2 regions of the Streptomyces sp. NPDC024698 genome follow, and region 2 is predicted to be linked to the other one. Evidence: riboswitches for the same ligand, from Rfam matches in the RefSeq annotation. Region 2 holds a riboswitch; the other holds the start of a gene.
The links. A riboswitch is a leader RNA that binds a small molecule or an ion and turns the genes downstream of it on or off. The one in region 2 is predicted to bind glycine.

Region 1: it holds a riboswitch for glycine, as region 2 does, so the genes downstream of both, gcvP (aminomethyl-transferring glycine dehydrogenase) here and gcvT (glycine cleavage system aminomethyltransferase GcvT) in region 2, are expected to answer to the same signal.

What each region holds. Positions count from the first base shown of each region.
Region 1 covers NZ_JBVHLK010000003.1:654,665-662,768, forward strand. Annotated here, with positions in the region: gene ACZ4AA_RS10835 (hypothetical protein) at 1-153, shown strand, start outside; gene ACZ4AA_RS10840 (DUF5999 family protein) at 549-755, shown strand; gene gcvP (aminomethyl-transferring glycine dehydrogenase) at 891-3,776, opposite strand; glycine riboswitch at 3,955-4,050, opposite strand; gene ACZ4AA_RS10850 (PRC-barrel domain-containing protein) at 4,165-4,536, shown strand; gene ACZ4AA_RS10855 (DNA polymerase IV) at 4,458-6,185, opposite strand; gene ACZ4AA_RS10860 (MerR family transcriptional regulator) at 6,255-6,929, opposite strand; gene ACZ4AA_RS10865 (bifunctional nuclease family protein) at 7,148-7,621, opposite strand; gene ftsR (transcriptional regulator FtsR) at 7,708-8,104, opposite strand, start outside.
Region 2 covers NZ_JBVHLK010000016.1:74,034-82,137, forward strand. Annotated here, with positions in the region: gene ACZ4AA_RS28315 (NAD(P)H-dependent oxidoreductase) at 1-105, shown strand, start outside; gene ACZ4AA_RS28320 (acyl-CoA carboxylase subunit beta) at 292-1,842, shown strand; gene ACZ4AA_RS28325 (acyl-CoA carboxylase epsilon subunit) at 1,863-2,063, shown strand; gene ACZ4AA_RS28330 (L-serine ammonia-lyase) at 2,194-3,561, opposite strand; gene ACZ4AA_RS28335 (serine hydroxymethyltransferase) at 3,726-4,985, opposite strand; gene gcvH (glycine cleavage system protein GcvH) at 4,998-5,375, opposite strand; gene gcvT (glycine cleavage system aminomethyltransferase GcvT) at 5,534-6,652, opposite strand; glycine riboswitch at 6,687-6,798, opposite strand; glycine riboswitch at 6,799-6,895, opposite strand; gene ACZ4AA_RS28350 (AAA family ATPase) at 7,093-7,758, shown strand; gene ACZ4AA_RS28355 (enhanced serine sensitivity protein SseB) at 7,846-8,104, shown strand, end outside.

The DNA.
Region 1 (8,104 bases), on a different contig from region 2:
GCCGCCGGCCATCCGGCCGCCGCCGACCTCCTGGTCCCGCTCGCACCGGCCCCGCCCGGCATCGCCGCGCACCGGCCCTACCTCGTCACCGAACTGCTTCCGGTCCTCACCCACCGGGTCACCCCGGCACCTCTCCTCAGCTCGCCCGCCTGAACCTCCGATCCGCGCGTCCGTGCCCCGCAGCCGTGCCCCACACGGGTAAACCTGCCGCGGGGCACGGCGCTGTCACGAACCCGGAGAGCATCTCGCTCGTTAGCGGTGAAGGCCGCTCGTACGAGGGAAAACGTGCTCCGCGCCCAACCGGACTAGCCCGATCCGGCCCCCTCGAACCACCCGAAAGGACAGCGCGGTTGGGGTGAACCCTCCGCACGGGTGATGCGTCATCAACCTGTAAGAAGCGGTGCCCGCAAATCCCTGCGGATCGGCGCCCGTGGGGCAACACTGGGTTCCAGACCACACACCAACGGGGGGCGGCGATGAGTATCTCGAGCCGCAAGACAGACACCACAGCCATCACTCACATCTCGACCCAGCGAAAGATCCCATCCATGTGCCAGCACCAGCCACTGTGTCCCGCAGCCGAATCAGCCGACCGGGAGTCCGCCCGCCTCGTGGCGCATCACCCGGAGCAGGGATGGAGCCTGCTGTGCAACGGCGTTCTGCTCTTCGAGGACACCGGTGAGCTCCTGCCGGACGGTCAGATCATCGCCCCGCACCGCCCGCTGGGCGGCGCGCCGGTGATGACGGCCGCCTGAGCCGCACGACCCGGGCGGCCGTGACAGGCCGCCCAGACACACGAGGGGCCGGCCCGGAGACGTACTCTCCGAACCGGCCCCGACGCATGTCCGGGGGTGATCACTCCCCGTAGGCGTCCACGTGCCGAGCGCTGATCAGTCCTCGTAGGCGTCCAGCGGCGGGCAGGAGCAGACGAGGTTGCGGTCGCCGTAGGCCTGGTCGATGCGGCGCACCGGCGGCCAGTACTTGTCGGCGGCCGAGACCCCGGCCGGGAAGACGGCCTCCTCGCGGGTGTACGGGTGCTCCCAGTCGCCGCCGAGCGCGGCGGCCGTGTGCGGAGCCCCGCGGAGCGGGTTGTCGTCCACGGCCCACTCGCCGCTGCCGACCTTCTCGATCTCCGCGCGGATCGCGATCATCGCGTCGCAGAACCGGTCGAGCTCGCCCAGGTCCTCGGACTCGGTGGGCTCGATCATCAGCGTGCCGGCCACCGGGAACGACATCGTCGGCGCGTGGAAGCCGTAGTCGATCAGGCGCTTGGCGATGTCGTCGACGCTGACACCGGTCGCCTTGGTGAGCGGGCGCAGGTCGATGATGCACTCGTGCGCGACCAGCCCGCCGGGGCCCGTGTACAGCACCGGGTAGTGCGGCTCAAGGCGCTTGGCGACGTAGTTCGCGGAGAGCACGGCCACCTGCGTGGCGCGCTTGAGTCCCTCGCCGCCCATCAGGCGGACGTACGACCAGGAGATGGGCAGGATGCCCGCGGAACCCCAGGGAGCGGCCGAGATCGGGCCGACACCGGTCTCGGGACCGGCCTCGGGCTGGAGCGGGTGGTTCGGCAGGTACGGCGCCAGGTGCGCGCGCACACCGACCGGGCCGACGCCGGGGCCGCCGCCGCCGTGCGGGATGCAGAAGGTCTTGTGCAGGTTCAGGTGCGAGACGTCGCCGCCGAAGTGGCCCGGCTTGGCGAGGCCGACCAGGGCGTTGAGGTTGGCGCCGTCGACGTAGACCTGACCGCCGGCCTCGTGCACCTGGGCGCAGATGTCGGCGACGTGCTCCTCGAACACACCGTGGGTCGAGGGGTACGTGATCATCAGTACCGACAGCTCGTCGCGGTACCGCTCGATCTTGGCGCGCAGGTCCTCGACGTCGATCTCGCCGTCGTCGGCGGTCTTGACGACGACGACCTTCATGCCGGCCATCACGGCGCTGGCGGCGTTGGTGCCGTGCGCGGAGGACGGGATGAGGCAGACGGTGCGCTGGTCGTCGCCGTTGGCGCGGTGGTAGCCGCGCACGGCCAGCAGACCGGCCAGCTCGCCCTGCGAACCGGCGTTGGGCTGGAGCGACACCTTGTCGTAGCCGGTGACCTCGGCGAGCTGGTCCTCCAGCTCGTGGATCAGCGTCAGGTAGCCGCGGGCCTGCTCGGCGGGTGCGAAGGGGTGCATCTGCCCGAACTCGGGCCAGGTGACCGGCTCCATCTCGGTGGTCGCGTTGAGCTTCATGGTGCAGGAGCCCAGCGGGATCATGCCGCGGTCGAGCGCGTAGTCGCGGTCGGAGAGCTTGCGCAGGTAGCGCAGCATCGCCGTCTCGGAGCGGTGGTCGTGGAACACGGGGTGCGCGAGGTACGCGTCGGTGCGCAGCAGCGCCTCCGGCAGGGTGTCCTCGGCGCTCGCGTCCAGCGCGTCGACGTCGCCCTCGACACCGAACGCGGTCCACACGGCGGCCAGCTGCTCGCGCGTGGTCGTCTCGTCGCACGAGATCGACACCAGGTCGGCGTCGACGAGGTGGAGGTTGACGCCGTTGTCGCGGGCGGCGGCGACGATCTCGGCGGCACGGCCCGGGACCCGCACGCTGAGGGTGTCGAAGTACGCGCCGTGCACGAGCTCGACTCCGCCGGCGGTGAGCCCGGCGGCCAGGACCGTGGCGTAGCGGTGGGTACGCCGTGCGATGGTCGCCAGGCCCTCGGGGCCGTGGTAGACGGCGTACATGCCGGCCATGACGGCGAGCAGCACCTGAGCGGTGCAGATGTTGCTGGTCGCCTTCTCGCGGCGGATGTGCTGCTCACGCGTCTGAAGGGCGAGGCGGTACGCCTTGTGCCCGTCGGCGTCCACGGACACGCCGACCAGACGGCCGGGAAGGCTGCGCGCGAAGTTCTCGCGGACCGCCATGTAACCGGCGTGCGGACCGCCGAAGCCCATCGGCACGCCGAAGCGCTGCGTCGTACCGATGGCGATGTCCGCACCGAGCTCGCCGGGCGAGGTCAGCAGCGTCAGGGCGAGCAGGTCGGCCGCCACGGTGACGACGGCGCCGACCTCGTGGGCCTGCTCGACGAGCGGCTTGATGTCGCGTACGGCACCGGAGGCACCCGGGTACTGGACGAGCACGCCGTTGATCTCACGCCCGGCGAGGTCGGCCGGGATGCCGTCGGTGAGGTCGGCGACGACGATCTCGACACCGGTCGGTTCCGCACGGGTCTCTATGACGGCGACGGTCTGCGGCAGCGCGTCCGCGTCGACCAGGAAGAGGCCCTTCTTGTTCTTGCCCATCCGGCGGGACAGCGCCATGGCCTCGGCGGCGGCGGTGCCCTCGTCCAGGAGGGAGGCGCCGGAGGTCGGCAGCCCGGTCAGCTCGGCGACGACGGTCTGGAAGTTCAGCAGTGCCTCTAGGCGGCCCTGCGAGATCTCCGGCTGGTACGGCGTGTACGCGGTGTACCAGGCCGGGTTCTCCATGACGTTGCGCAGGATCACCGGCGGCGTGAAGGTGCCGTAGTAGCCGAGGCCGATCATCGAACCGAGCACCTGGTTCCGGTCCGCGAGGGAGCGGAGCTCGGCCAGGACCTCGGCCTCGGTGCGCGCGGCCGGCAGGTTCAGGGCCTCGGCGTTCTTGATCACGTCCGGCACCGCGGCGGCGGTCAGCTCGTCGAGCGAGCCGTAGCCGACCTGCGCGAGCATCTTGGCCCGTGCTTCGGAGTCGGGTCCGATGTGGCGCTGCTCGAAGGGGATTCCCTGTTCGAGCTCGGAGAGCGGAATGCGAGGGGCGGTCATGGCGGAGGCCTCCTGGTCTGACGCGACCTTCGAGGGGCACCCCGGCACGGGTACCCCGACGGCCTCCCCCTCTGTCATCTCAACCTGAGAGTTTCACCGGATGGTCCCGTGGACGATCCGGCTTTCACCGTCGGTGAGAGCGGGGGCCATCGACACCCGCTCTGCTTTCCAGAGTGACCTCGTCCGTGCGGTACGTGAGCCTGAGAGATTCCGGGGAGGAGTTGCTCCTTCGGCGCCTCCGACGAATTCCGGAGGACTCTCCCGCACGGGATCAGCAGCCGCTTGCCAGCCTACCAGCGAGGACAAGGCGACAGCCTTCGAGTGGCCGCCTTCACAGATGTGCTCTTTTGTAGTACTTACGGATGAGTTTGCGACCACTGGAGGGACCGTGCAGACCGACATCGATCCGCGCAACCTGATCGGCCGCAAGGCGTTCGACAGCAACGGCACCAAGATCGGCACGATCGACGAGGTCTACCTCGACGACGCGACCGGTGTCCCGGAGTGGGCGGCCATACGGACCGGGCTGTTCAGCAGGGACGCCTTCGTGCCCCTGGAGCCCAGCGAGATCGTCGAGGGGACCCTGCGCATCCCGTTCGAGCGGGCCCTGATCAAGGACGCCCCCGACTTCGGTGTCGGGCGCCACCTCTCACCCGAGCAGGAACTCCAGCTCTACCACCACTACGGCCTCGACGTGGCGTCCCCTCCTCCGCCGCCGGACCGCGACTTCGGCCGACTCGCGGGCTCGGAGGACACCTGAGCCCCGGACCCGGAACTCGACGCCCGACCGTCTGACACCAACGCCCCGCAGCCCGGTACCTCAACGTCTGACTCTATTGGCCCGCAGCCAGATGCCTCGGTGCCTGAGACCAGCGACGCGGAGCCAGGCACCCCGCCGCCCGACTCCAGCGGCGCGCAGCCAGGCGTACCGGCCTCCGCCGTCGACGGCCCGGGGGCACGCTTCCCGAAGTCCGGCGCCAACAGCCCTGGGTCCGGCGCCCCGACCTCGGCCGTCGACGGCCCGGGGCCCGCCGATGCTCCGTCCGGGTCCTCGGGTCTTCGCTCCACCAGGGGCAGCGGGTCGGCCGGTTCCAGCCCCGGATCGTCCGTCCGGAACGTCCGCACCCGGCCGGGCTGCGAATAGGGCGTCTCGAACCGCACGGTCACCCGCCCCAGCCCGCTCCCCTGCACCCAGCCGTGCCCGAACTCGGCATGCCGGACGTCGTGCCCGGAGGGCCACCGCCGCTCCACCGGCACCGCCTCACCCGCGGCGGCCACCTCGGCCGGTTCGTCCACCGCGTGCTCCTCGGCCGCGGACTCCCCCACGGCGGCGGCCGCCTGAGCCTGGGCGAACAGGTCCTCCTGCGTGTAGTCGGCGAGCCCGGAGACCCCGACCCCCAGCAGCCGGACGCCCCCGGTCGTGTCCACGCCCTCCAGCAGCCGACCGGCGGCCTCCCGGACGACACCGGGGTCGTCCGTGGGCCCCCGCAGCGTCTCCGACCGGGTCAGCGTCGAGAAGTCGTACCTGCGCACCTTGAGCACGATGGTCCGGCCCGAAAGACCGGCCCCGCGCAGCCGCCGCACACACCGGTCCGCGAGCCGCTGGACCTCCAGCTCCACCCGGACCCGGTCGTGGATGTCCACGTCGTACGTGTCCTCCACCGAGACCGACTTGGTCTCCCGCTCGGCGACCACGGGCCGGTCGTCGTGGGCCAGCGCCATCGCGAACAGCGCGTGCCCGTGCGCCTTCCCCACCAGTCGTACGAGCTCGTCCTCGCCCGCCTCGGCGATCTCCTCGACCGTGGTGATGCCGGCCCGGCGCAGATGGTCCCCGGTGGCCGGCCCCACTCCCGGCAGCGTCCGCACACTCATCGGCCCCAGCAGGGCCCGCTCCGTGCCCGGGTCGATCAGGACGAGACCGTCCGGCTTGGCCTGCTCCGAGGCGATCTTCGCCAGCATCTTGGACGCGGCGAGCCCCACCGATCCCGTGAGCCCCGTGACGGCCCGGATGTCCGCGCGCAGTTTGACGCCCGCCAGCCGCGCCGACGCCTCGTCCCACGCCGCCCCGCCCGCCTCCAGATCCACGAAGGCCTCGTCCAGGCTCAGCGGCTCCACCAGGGGCGACAGAGCCCGCAGCAGCCCCATCACCTGCTCGCTGATCTCGCGGTAGAGACCGAAGCGCGGCACGAGGTAGGCGGCGTTCGGCGCGCGCCTGCGGGCCTGCGCCATGGGCATCGCCGAGTTCACCCCGAAGACGCGGGCCTCGTACGAGGCGGTGGCGACGACTCCACGGGGCCCGAGCCCGCCCACCACGACGGCCTTCCCGCGCAGGCTCGGCTTGGACGCCTGCTCCGCCGAGGCGAAGAAGGCATCCATGTCGAGATGCAGGATCGTGGGCGCGGTTCTCACATCTCCGATGCTGCCCTACGCCACTGACAATGCCCCGGCACGCCGGGGCATCGCGTCAGCCGAGGCCGCTCACACCGCGCGATTGCGGCGGCGCGCGAGCTCGTCGGCGGGATGGTGCGCGAGCAGCGTCTCACCGGTGTCCACACGCTCTCCGTGCAACTGGGACAGGGCGCCCTCGACGTCCCGCCACACCACTCCCACGGCGATGCCGAAGACACCCTGGCCGCCCTGGAGCAGCGCGTGGACCTCGTCCGGGGAGGTGCACTCGTAGACCGTCGCGCCGTCGCTCATGAGGGTCATGCGCTCCAGGTCCTGGAAGCCGCGCTCCCTCAGGTGCTGGACCGTGGTGCGGATGTTCTGAAGCGACACCCCGGTGTCGAGGAACCGCTTGACGATCTTGAGGACCACCACATCCCGGAAGCTGTAGAGGCGCTGCGTGCCCGACCCGTAGGCGGGGCGCACGCTCGGCTCGACCAGTCCGGTCCGCGCCCAGTAGTCCAACTGCCGGTAGGTGATGCCCGCGGCGGCGCACGCCGTGGGCCCCCGGTAACCGACCTCCTCGGGAACCGTCCCTCCCTCGTCGGGCACTGCCGCCGGCCGGACCGGCGCATGCCCGGCCCCGCCGCCCTGCTGGGGACGCCCCCCGCTCGAGCCGAGCCGAGAGCTTGGGGGAGGGTACGGGCCGCTCTCCCCCGGACCGTGTCCGGGAGCACCCCCAGCCGTACCGTCGCCGCTGCTTCTCACGCCGACCTCCGTCCTTGACCTGCCTTCTCGACGGTAGGCAGTCACCCGGGGCACGTCAACGATCGCCACACTCGGCACGCCGAGTGATAATCACCCTAAGAGTGGTTTCCCGTGCCCTACCGCGGGGAAAGGCTAGCCGAATGCTCTCGGCACGGGCCGCGGCACACCACACGCGCCGCGGGCAAATGCCACCCGAAGAGGCACTCCGCCCGAGCGCCTCACTGGCTGTTGGTGCCGAAGTCCTCGGGCGAGATCTGATCGAGGAACTCGCGGAACTTCTCCACCTCGTCCTCCTGCTCGTCGGGGATCGCGATGCCCGCGTCGTCGAGCACCCCGTCGCTGCCGTAGATCGGCGTTCCGGTGCGCAGCGCGAGCGCTATGGCGTCGGACGGCCTGGCACTCACCTCGACCCCGCTGGCGAAGACCAGCTCGGCGTAGAAGACGCCCTCGCGCAGGTCGGTGATGCGCACTTCCGTGAGCTCCTGGCCGACGGCCTCCAGCACGTCCTTGAACAGGTCGTGGGTCAGCGGTCGCGCGGGGGCCATGCCCTGCTGAGCGAAGGCGATCGCCGTCGCCTCCCCCGGTCCGATCCAGATGGGGAGGTAGCGGTCGCCTCCCACTTCACGCAGAAGCACGATCGGTTGGTTCGAGGGCATTTCGACCCGGACACCTACGACATCGAGCTCGTTCACACAGCAACCCTAGGCCGTGCCCGGGACGTTTGGGTAGTCGGGCACAGAACGGGTGGACGATCCCGGGCCCGCGCCGGTGGCGCCGATCAGCGCAACCGCACTCCCAGCGCGGTCTGCACGAGCGCCGCGTGCAGCTTGACCGTGAGGCCCGCGAGTTCCTTCGTACGGGCCTCCGCGTGGGCCCGGGTCTGCGGATTGCGATGGCGCCGCAGCGGGGCGACCACCTGGTCCACCAGTCCCGCGTCACGCTCCGCGGCGGCCTTCATGGCCCGCAGATGGCGCGGTTCGATCCCGAAGCGGCCCAGCTCGACGACGAGCGCGGCGACGGTCACCGCCTCCGCGTCGTAGGCACCGTCGGTCAGGGGGCCGATCAGTCCGTACGACTCCCACTCCTGGAGCTGCTGCTCGCCGATCTCGGCGGCAGCCAGCAGCTCCTCGCGGCCCACCCGGGCCACGGTGGGCCCCTCGGGCTCGCCGTAGAGC
Region 2 (8,104 bases):
CACTCCGTCTACGGCATGATCTTCGACCCGCTGGACGAGGACCTCGTGCTGAACGCCAAGGAATACCGTCGGCTCATCGCGAACAGTGAGACGCCGGTCGGCTGACCTCGGTCATGCGCGAATCTCGACTGTTCGTGAATTCTCGGAGTTTCACGAGTAATCGCGATGTCCGCTCCGGGGCCCGGCCCCGGGCGGCGCGTCCCGCGTGTCACCGCCGCTTCCTTCGCCGAACTCGACGGCAGTTCAGCGAAGGAAGCCCGACTCGGACTCCGTTCGGATCTCAGTGAGGGGATGAAGGTGATGTCCGCCGTGGCCGGGCTGCTCGCGATCCGTGAGCAGGTGTTGGCGGGGCCGAGTGCGGCGGCGACGGAGGCGCAGCACGCGAAGGGGAAACTGACCGCGCGTGAGCGGATCGGGCTGCTGCTGGACGAGGGTTCGTTCAACGAGGTCGAGCAGCTGCGCCGGCACCGTGCCACCGGTTTCGGCCTGGAGGCGAAGAAGCCGTACACCGACGGCGTGATCACCGGCTGGGGCACCGTCCACGGCCGCACGGTGTTCGTGTACGCGCACGACTTCCGTATCTTCGGCGGCGCGCTGGGCGAGGCCCACGCCACGAAGATCCACAAGATCATGGACATGGCCATCACGGCCGGTGCTCCGCTGGTCTCCCTGAACGACGGCGCGGGCGCCCGTATCCAGGAGGGCGTCACCGCGCTGGCCGGCTACGGCGGCATCTTCCGGCGCAACACCCGCGCCTCGGGTGTGATCCCGCAGATCTCCGTGATGCTCGGCCCGTGCGCGGGCGGCGCCGCCTATTCGCCGGCGCTGACCGACTTCGTGTTCATGGTCCGTGAGACCTCGCAGATGTTCATCACAGGACCGGACGTGGTCAAGGCCGTCACCGGCGAGCGGATCACCCAGAACGGTCTGGGCGGCGCGGACGTGCACGCCGAGGTCTCCGGCGTGGCGCACTTCGCCTGCGACGACGAGCGGACCTGCCTGGAGGAGGTCCGGTTCCTGCTGTCGATGCTGCCGCAGAACAACCGCGAGACCCCGCCGGCGGAGACGACCGAGGACCCGGCCGGCCGCCGCTGCGAGGCGCTCCTCGACCTGGTCCCGGCCGACGGCAACCGCCCCTACGACATGCGCAAGGTGATCGAGGAGCTGGCCGACGAGGGCCAGTTCATGGAGATCCACGAGCGCTGGGCCACCAACGTCATCTGCGCGCTCGCCCGCATGGACGGGCAGGTCGTCGGCATCGTCGCCAACCAGCCGCAGTCGCTGGCCGGTGTGCTGAACATCCACGCCTCGGAGAAGGCCGCGCGGTTCGTGCAGCTCTGCGACGCCTTCAACATCCCGCTGGTCACCCTGCTGGACGTGCCGGGCTTCCTGCCGGGCGTGGACCAGGAGCACGGCGGCATCATCCGCCACGGCGCCAAGCTGCTGTACGCGTACTGCAACGCCACCGTGCCGCGGATCTCGCTCGTGCTGCGCAAGGCGTACGGCGGCGCGTACATCGTCATGGACTCGCTCTCGGTCGGCGCGGACCTCGCGTTCGCCTGGCCGACCAACGAGATCGCGGTGATGGGCGCCGAGGGTGCCGCGGGCGTCGTCTTCCGCCGCGAGATCGCCGCCGCGGACGATCCGGAGGCCAGGCGCGTGGAGCTGGTGCGGCAGTACAAGGACGAGCTGATGCACCCCTACTACGCCGCCGAGCGCGGCCTGGTCGATGACGTGATCGACCCCGCCGCCACCCGCGAGGTGCTCATTCGCTCCCTGCGGATGCTTCGCACCAAGCACGCGGACCTGCCCGCCCGCAAGCACGGCAACCCACCCCAGTGAGCGCGCCGAAGGGGCAGCAGATGGACCAGGGGGACCTCCGCATCATCCACGGCGATCCCACTCCCGAGGAGCTCGCCGCGCTGATCGCGGTCCTGGCGGCCCGCACCGCCGCTCAGCGCGCCGACCCTCCGCGGTTCGCCCATGGCGACCGCCGCTCGCAGGCCCGCTGGCGCCGCCTGGAGCGCGTGACCGGCTACCGCAGCCCCGTCTCCTGGCGCTGACGCCACCCGCCTCGGCGCACCGTGGCGCAACCGAACGGGGTCAGCATCCCCGCTGCGTGGTCAGGGAAGGCCCTGACAGCGCCGAGAGATACGAACGCGCTGGTCAGGGCCCGTGCCCCTAGGTCGTGGCCTAGCACTCGATGATGTTCACCGCGAGGCCGCCGCGCGCGGTCTCCTTGTACTTGACGCTCATGTCGGCGCCGGTCTCCTTCATGGTCTTGATGACCTTGTCGAGGGAGACCAGGTGCGAGCCGTCGCCACGCATCGCCATCCGGGCCGCGGTGACGGCCTTCACCGCGGCCATGCCGTTGCGCTCGATGCACGGGATCTGGACCAGGCCGCCGACCGGGTCGCAGGTCAGGCCGAGGTTGTGCTCCATGCCGATCTCGGCGGCGTTCTCGACCTGCTCCGGGCTGCCGCCCAGCACCTCGGCGAGCGCGCCGGCCGCCATGGAGCAGGCCGAGCCGACCTCGCCCTGGCAGCCGACCTCGGCGCCCGAGATGGAGGCGTTCTCCTTGAACAGCATGCCGATCGCCCCGGCCGCGAGCAGGAACCGTACGACCCCGTCCTCGTCGGCGCCCGGCACGAAGTTGATGTAGTAGTGCAGCACCGCGGGGATGATGCCCGCCGCGCCGTTGGTGGGGGCGGTGACCACCCGGCCGCCCGCCGCGTTCTCCTCGTTGACCGCCATCGCGTAGAGGGTGATCCACTCCATCGCGTGCGCCAGCGGATCGCCCTCGGCGCGCAGCTGGCGGGCGGAGAGGGGGGCACGGCGGCGGACCTTGAGACCGCCGGGCAGGATGCCCTCACGGGTCATGCCGCGCGAGACGCACGCCTGCATCACACGCCAGATCCCGAGGAGTCCCTCGCGGATCTCCTCCTCGGTGCGCCAGGCCCGCTCGTTCTCCAGCATCAGGGCGGAGATCGACAGGCCGGTCTCCTTGGTGAGCCGCAGCAGCTCGTCGCCCGTGCGGAACGGGTACTTCAGGACCGTGTCGTCGAGCTTGATGCGGTCCTCGCCGACCGCGTCGTCGTCGACCACGAAGCCGCCGCCCACCGAGTAGTACGTCTTCTCCAGGACGAGCTCGCCCGAGGCGTCGTACGCGAAGATCGTCATGCCGTTGGCGTGGTACGGCAGGGCCTTGCGGCGGTGCAGCACCAGGTCGTCGTCGAAGGAGAAGCCGATCTCGTGCTCGCCGAGCAGCCGGATCCGGCCCGAGGTCCTGATCTGCTCGACCCGCTCGTCGGCGCCCTCCACGTCCACCGTCCGGGGCGAGGCGCCCTCCAGGCCCAGCAGCACCGCCTTGGGGGTGCCGTGGCCGTGGCCGGTGGCGCCCAGCGAGCCGTACAGCTCGGCGCGTATCGACGCGACGGGGGCCAGCAGGTCCTCGTTGCGCAGCCGCCGGGCGAACATGCGCGCGGCGCGCATCGGACCCACCGTGTGGGAGCTTGACGGGCCGATGCCGATCGAGAACAGGTCGAAGACCGAGATGGCCACGGGAACTCCTTGCTGGTTTCGCCGGACGCCGTTGTCCGACGGAGGTGGTGCGGGACCGCATGGAACGGGGCACCGCGCTCTGCTTCCAGTGTGCGCGGTGCCCCGGATGTCCGTACGAATACAGACCGTACGGGTGAAAAAGACAGGATGGAAATCCTGCGGAACTAGTTCAGGCCGGGGTACAAGGGGTGCTTGTCGGCCAGAGCGGACACGCGGGCCTTCAGGGACTCCGTGTCGTAGGACGGCTTCAGCGTCTCGGCGATGATGTCCGCGACCTCGGTGAAGTCCTCGGCGGTGAAGCCGCGGGTGGCGAGGGCGGGCGTGCCGATGCGCAGGCCCGAGGTGACCATCGGCGGGCGAGGGTCGTTCGGGATGGCGTTGCGGTTGACCGTGATGCCGACCTCGTGGAGGCGGTCCTCGGCCTGCTGCCCGTCCAGCTCGGAGTCGCGCAGGTCGACCAGGACCAGGTGCACGTCCGTGCCCCCGGACAGGACGTCCACGCCGACGGCCTTCACGTCGTCCTGGACCAGACGCTCGGCCAGGATGCGCGCGCCGTCCAGCGTGCGCTGCTGGCGCTCCTTGAAGTCGTCCGAGGCGGCGACCTTGAAGGAGACGGCCTTGGCGGCGATCACGTGCTCCAGGGGGCCGCCCTGGAAGCCGGGGAAGACCGAGGAGTTCAGCTTCTTGGCGAAGCTCTGCTTCGCCAGGATGATCCCGCCGCGCGGGCCGCCGAGCGTCTTGTGGGTGGTGGAGGTGACCACGTCCGCGAACGGGACCGGGTTCGGGTGCAGACCCGCCGCGACCAGACCCGCGAAGTGGGCCATGTCGACCCACAGGAAGGCCTCGACCTCGTCCGCGATCCGGCGGAACTCGGCGAAGTCGAGCTGCCGCGGATACGCCGACCAGCCCGCGATGATCACCTTCGGGCGGTGCTCCTTGGCGAGCCGCTCGACCTCGGCCATGTCGACCAGTCCGGCCTCGTCCACGTGGTACGCGACCACGTCGAACTGCTTGCCGGAGAAGTTCAGCCGCATCCCGTGGGTCAGGTGGCCGCCGTGGGCCAGGTCCAGGCCGAGGATGGTGTCGCCGGGCTTGGCCAGCGCGAACAGCGCGGCCTGGTTGGCGGAGGCGCCCGAGTGGGGCTGCACGTTGGCGTACTCGGCGCCGAACAGGTCCTTGACCCGGTCGATGGCGATCTGCTCGGCCACGTCGACGTGCTCGCAGCCGCCGTAGTAGCGGCGGCCCGGGTAGCCCTCGGCGTACTTGTTGGTCAGGACCGAGCCCTGGGCCTCCATGACCGCGACCGGAGCGAAGTTCTCCGAGGCGATCATCTCCAGGGTGGACTGCTGGCGGTGCAGCTCGGCGTCGACGGCGGCGGCGATGTCCGGGTCGAGCTCGTGGAGAGGGGTGTTCATAAGCGACATGCGGGTGACTCCTCAGCCGGCCGTGAAGGCGGTGTACTCGTCGGCGGACATCAGGTCCTCGGGCTCGTCCGCGACGCGCACCTTGAACAGCCAGCCGCCCTCGAAGGGAGCGGAGTTGACCAGGGCCGGGTCGTCGACGACGTCCTGGTTGGCCTCGACGATCTCGCCGTTCACCGGGGAGTACAGGTCGCTGACCGACTTGGTCGACTCCAGCTCGCCGCAGGACTCGCCCGCGGTCACGGTGTCACCGACCTCCGGGAGCTGGGCGTAGACCACATCGCCGAGCGCGCTGGCCGCGAACTCGGTGATGCCGACCGTCGCGACGCCGTCCTCGGCGACGGACAGCCACTCGTGCTCCTTGCTGTAACGCAGCTGCTGGGGGTTGCTCATGGCCTGAATTCTCCTGTACGCGGTGGAGTGCTGATGGAGGGAAGCGAGAGTGACCGGGCCGATGTGCCCAGGGTCACGTCCGGGGCCCGGCGAGGGGCACCCGTCGGTACCGGCGCCCTGCGGGCATCGGTGTCATGCCCGGACGGTGCGGACCGGTGTCACTTCTGGCGCTTGTAGAACGGCAGTGCCACGACCTCGTACGGTTCGTGGCTGCCCCGGATGTCCACGCCCACACCGGCGGTGCCCGGCACGGCGTGCGCTGCGTCGACGTAGGCCATGGCGATCGGCTTGCCCAGCGTGGGGGAGGGGGCGCCGGAGGTGATCTCGCCGATCACCTCGCCGCCGGAGACGACCGGGTAACCGGCGCGCGGCACCCGGCGGCCCTCGGCGATCAGACCGACGAGCACGCGCGGCGGGTTCTGCTCGGCGCGGGCGGCGGCCTCCTCGAGCGCCGCGCGCCCCACGAAGTCGCCGTCCTTCTCGAACTTCACGACCCGGCCGAGACCGGCCTCGAAGGGGGTCAGCGAGGTGGTCAGCTCGTGCCCGTACAGCGGCATGCCGGCCTCCAGGCGCAGCGTGTCGCGGCAGGACAGGCCGCAGGGGACGAGACCGGCCGGGGTGCCCGCGTCGGTGAGCGCCTGCCACACCTTCTCGGCGTCGGCGGGGGCGACGAACAGCTCGAAGCCGTCCTCGCCGGTGTAGCCGGTGCGGGCGATCAGGGCCGGGACGCCGGCCACCGTGCCCGGCAGGCCCGCGTAGTACTTCAGGCCGTCCAGGTCCGCGTCGGTGACCGCCTTGAGGATGCCGGGGGACTCGGGGCCCTGCACGGCGATCAGCGCGTAGGCGTCACGGTCGTCGCGCACCACGGCGTCGAAACCGGCGGCGCGCTCGGTCAGCGCGTCCAGCACCACCTGGGCGTTGGAGGCGTTGGCGACGACCATGTATTCGTGCTCGGCCAGGCGGTAGACGATCAGGTCGTCCAGGATGCCGCCGTCCTCCTGGCAGATCATGGTGTAGCGGGCGCGGCCGACGCCGACGGTGGCGATGTTGCCGACCAGCGCGTGGTTCAGGAGAGCCGCCGCCTGCGGGCCGGTGACGGTGATCTCGCCCATGTGGGAGAGGTCGAAGAGGCCGGCCTTCGTACGGACGGCGACGTGCTCGTCGCGCTCCGAGCCGTAGCGCAGGGGCATGTCCCAGCCCGCGAAGTCGGTCATGGTCGCGCCGAGCGAACGATGCAGGGCATCGAGCGCGGTGTGGCGGGGTGCGTTGCTGCTCATCGGTCTGGCTCCCAAGGCATGACGGCGAGGTCGTTCCTCCCCATCTGTCATCGGAACCTGAGAGGTTCATCGGGACCCCGCGAAACGGTGGTCCTGACTTGCACCTTGGGTGGAGCCACGCGGAGCGGCCCGCTTTTCAGATGTGCCTCGCCCGCGCGGTAACGGGGCCTGAGAGATTCAAGGGAGGGACTTGCTCCTTCGGCGCCCGGGTACACGTACCCAGGACTCTCCCGCGCGGATTCAAGCGGCCGGTATGCAGTTGGCGCGGCCATCATCGCACGCGTTCCCCGATCACGGCAGCCCGCCATCCGTGACACGGCTGTTGCGGTCCGTGCACGGAAAGAGGAAGCGCCGGGCATTACCTTCTCTTTACACTCGATGGAGACGGGACTCCTTGTCCGAGGAGACGGGACTCCACGTCCGAGGGGAGGACGGCCACGGTGGACAGGACCACGGCGTACGTGACGACCTCGGGTCTCGCCCTGCCCGAGCAGCCCGGCGCGGCCCGGAAGGCCGGCGGGCCGCGTCCGGCGGCCGTCGTCCGGGATCTGCGCGACCGGGTCGGGCACAGCCCGCACGGGCTGCGCTTCGGGGCGCACGACCTCGTCGTCGTCACCGGACTGCCCGGCAGCGGCAAGTCGACACTGATGCGGCGCGCGGTGCGGGGCACGCGCGTCGACTCGCAGGACACCCGCGACCGCTGGGACGGCCGGATCGCCAGACGCCTGCCGTACGCCCTCTACCGTCCCCTGGTCCGCCTCGCGCACTACGCAGGCCTGCGCCGCGCCCTGCGCGCGGGCGGCGGACTCGTCGTGCACGACTGCGGCACGCAGGCCTGGGTGCGCCGCTGGCTCGCCCGCGAGGCCCGGCGCCGCGGCGGCGCGCTGCACCTGCTGCTGCTCGACGTCACGCCGGGCACCGCGCTGGAGGGTCAGCGCGAGCGCGGCCGGGGCGTCTCCCGCTACGCCTTCGCCCGTCATCGCGGCGCGGTCGCCCGGCTGCTGCGCGCCGCCGAGCGGGGGGACCTGCCCGCGGGATGCGGCTCGGCGGTGCTGATCGACCGGCACGCGGCGGACGTGCTGCGCAGGATCGACTTCGGCCACTGACCGGCGGATCGGGCCCATGGGCCCGATCCGCCGGAAAGGCCCTAACCTTTCCAGCCGGAACAGTGGTTCGAAGCGGGCGGTGGACAGATGGATTTCCCGGCACAGGCGCACCCCCAGCCGCACGGAGGCTGGCCAGGCAACGAACTGGAGGAGGTGTTGTCCTCCTCCCTCGGTGTGCCCGCGGGGCCCTCGGCGGCCGCTCGCATCGTCGAGGTGCTCGGCCGCAGCTTCGTGTGGGTGCCGCTGCCCAACGGCGGCGGCCCGCAGAGCGGCGCGCTGGATCTGCCCACGATGGACCTCGGGGGCCAGGTGTACGTCCCCGTGTTCAGCTCAGAGGAGCAGTTCC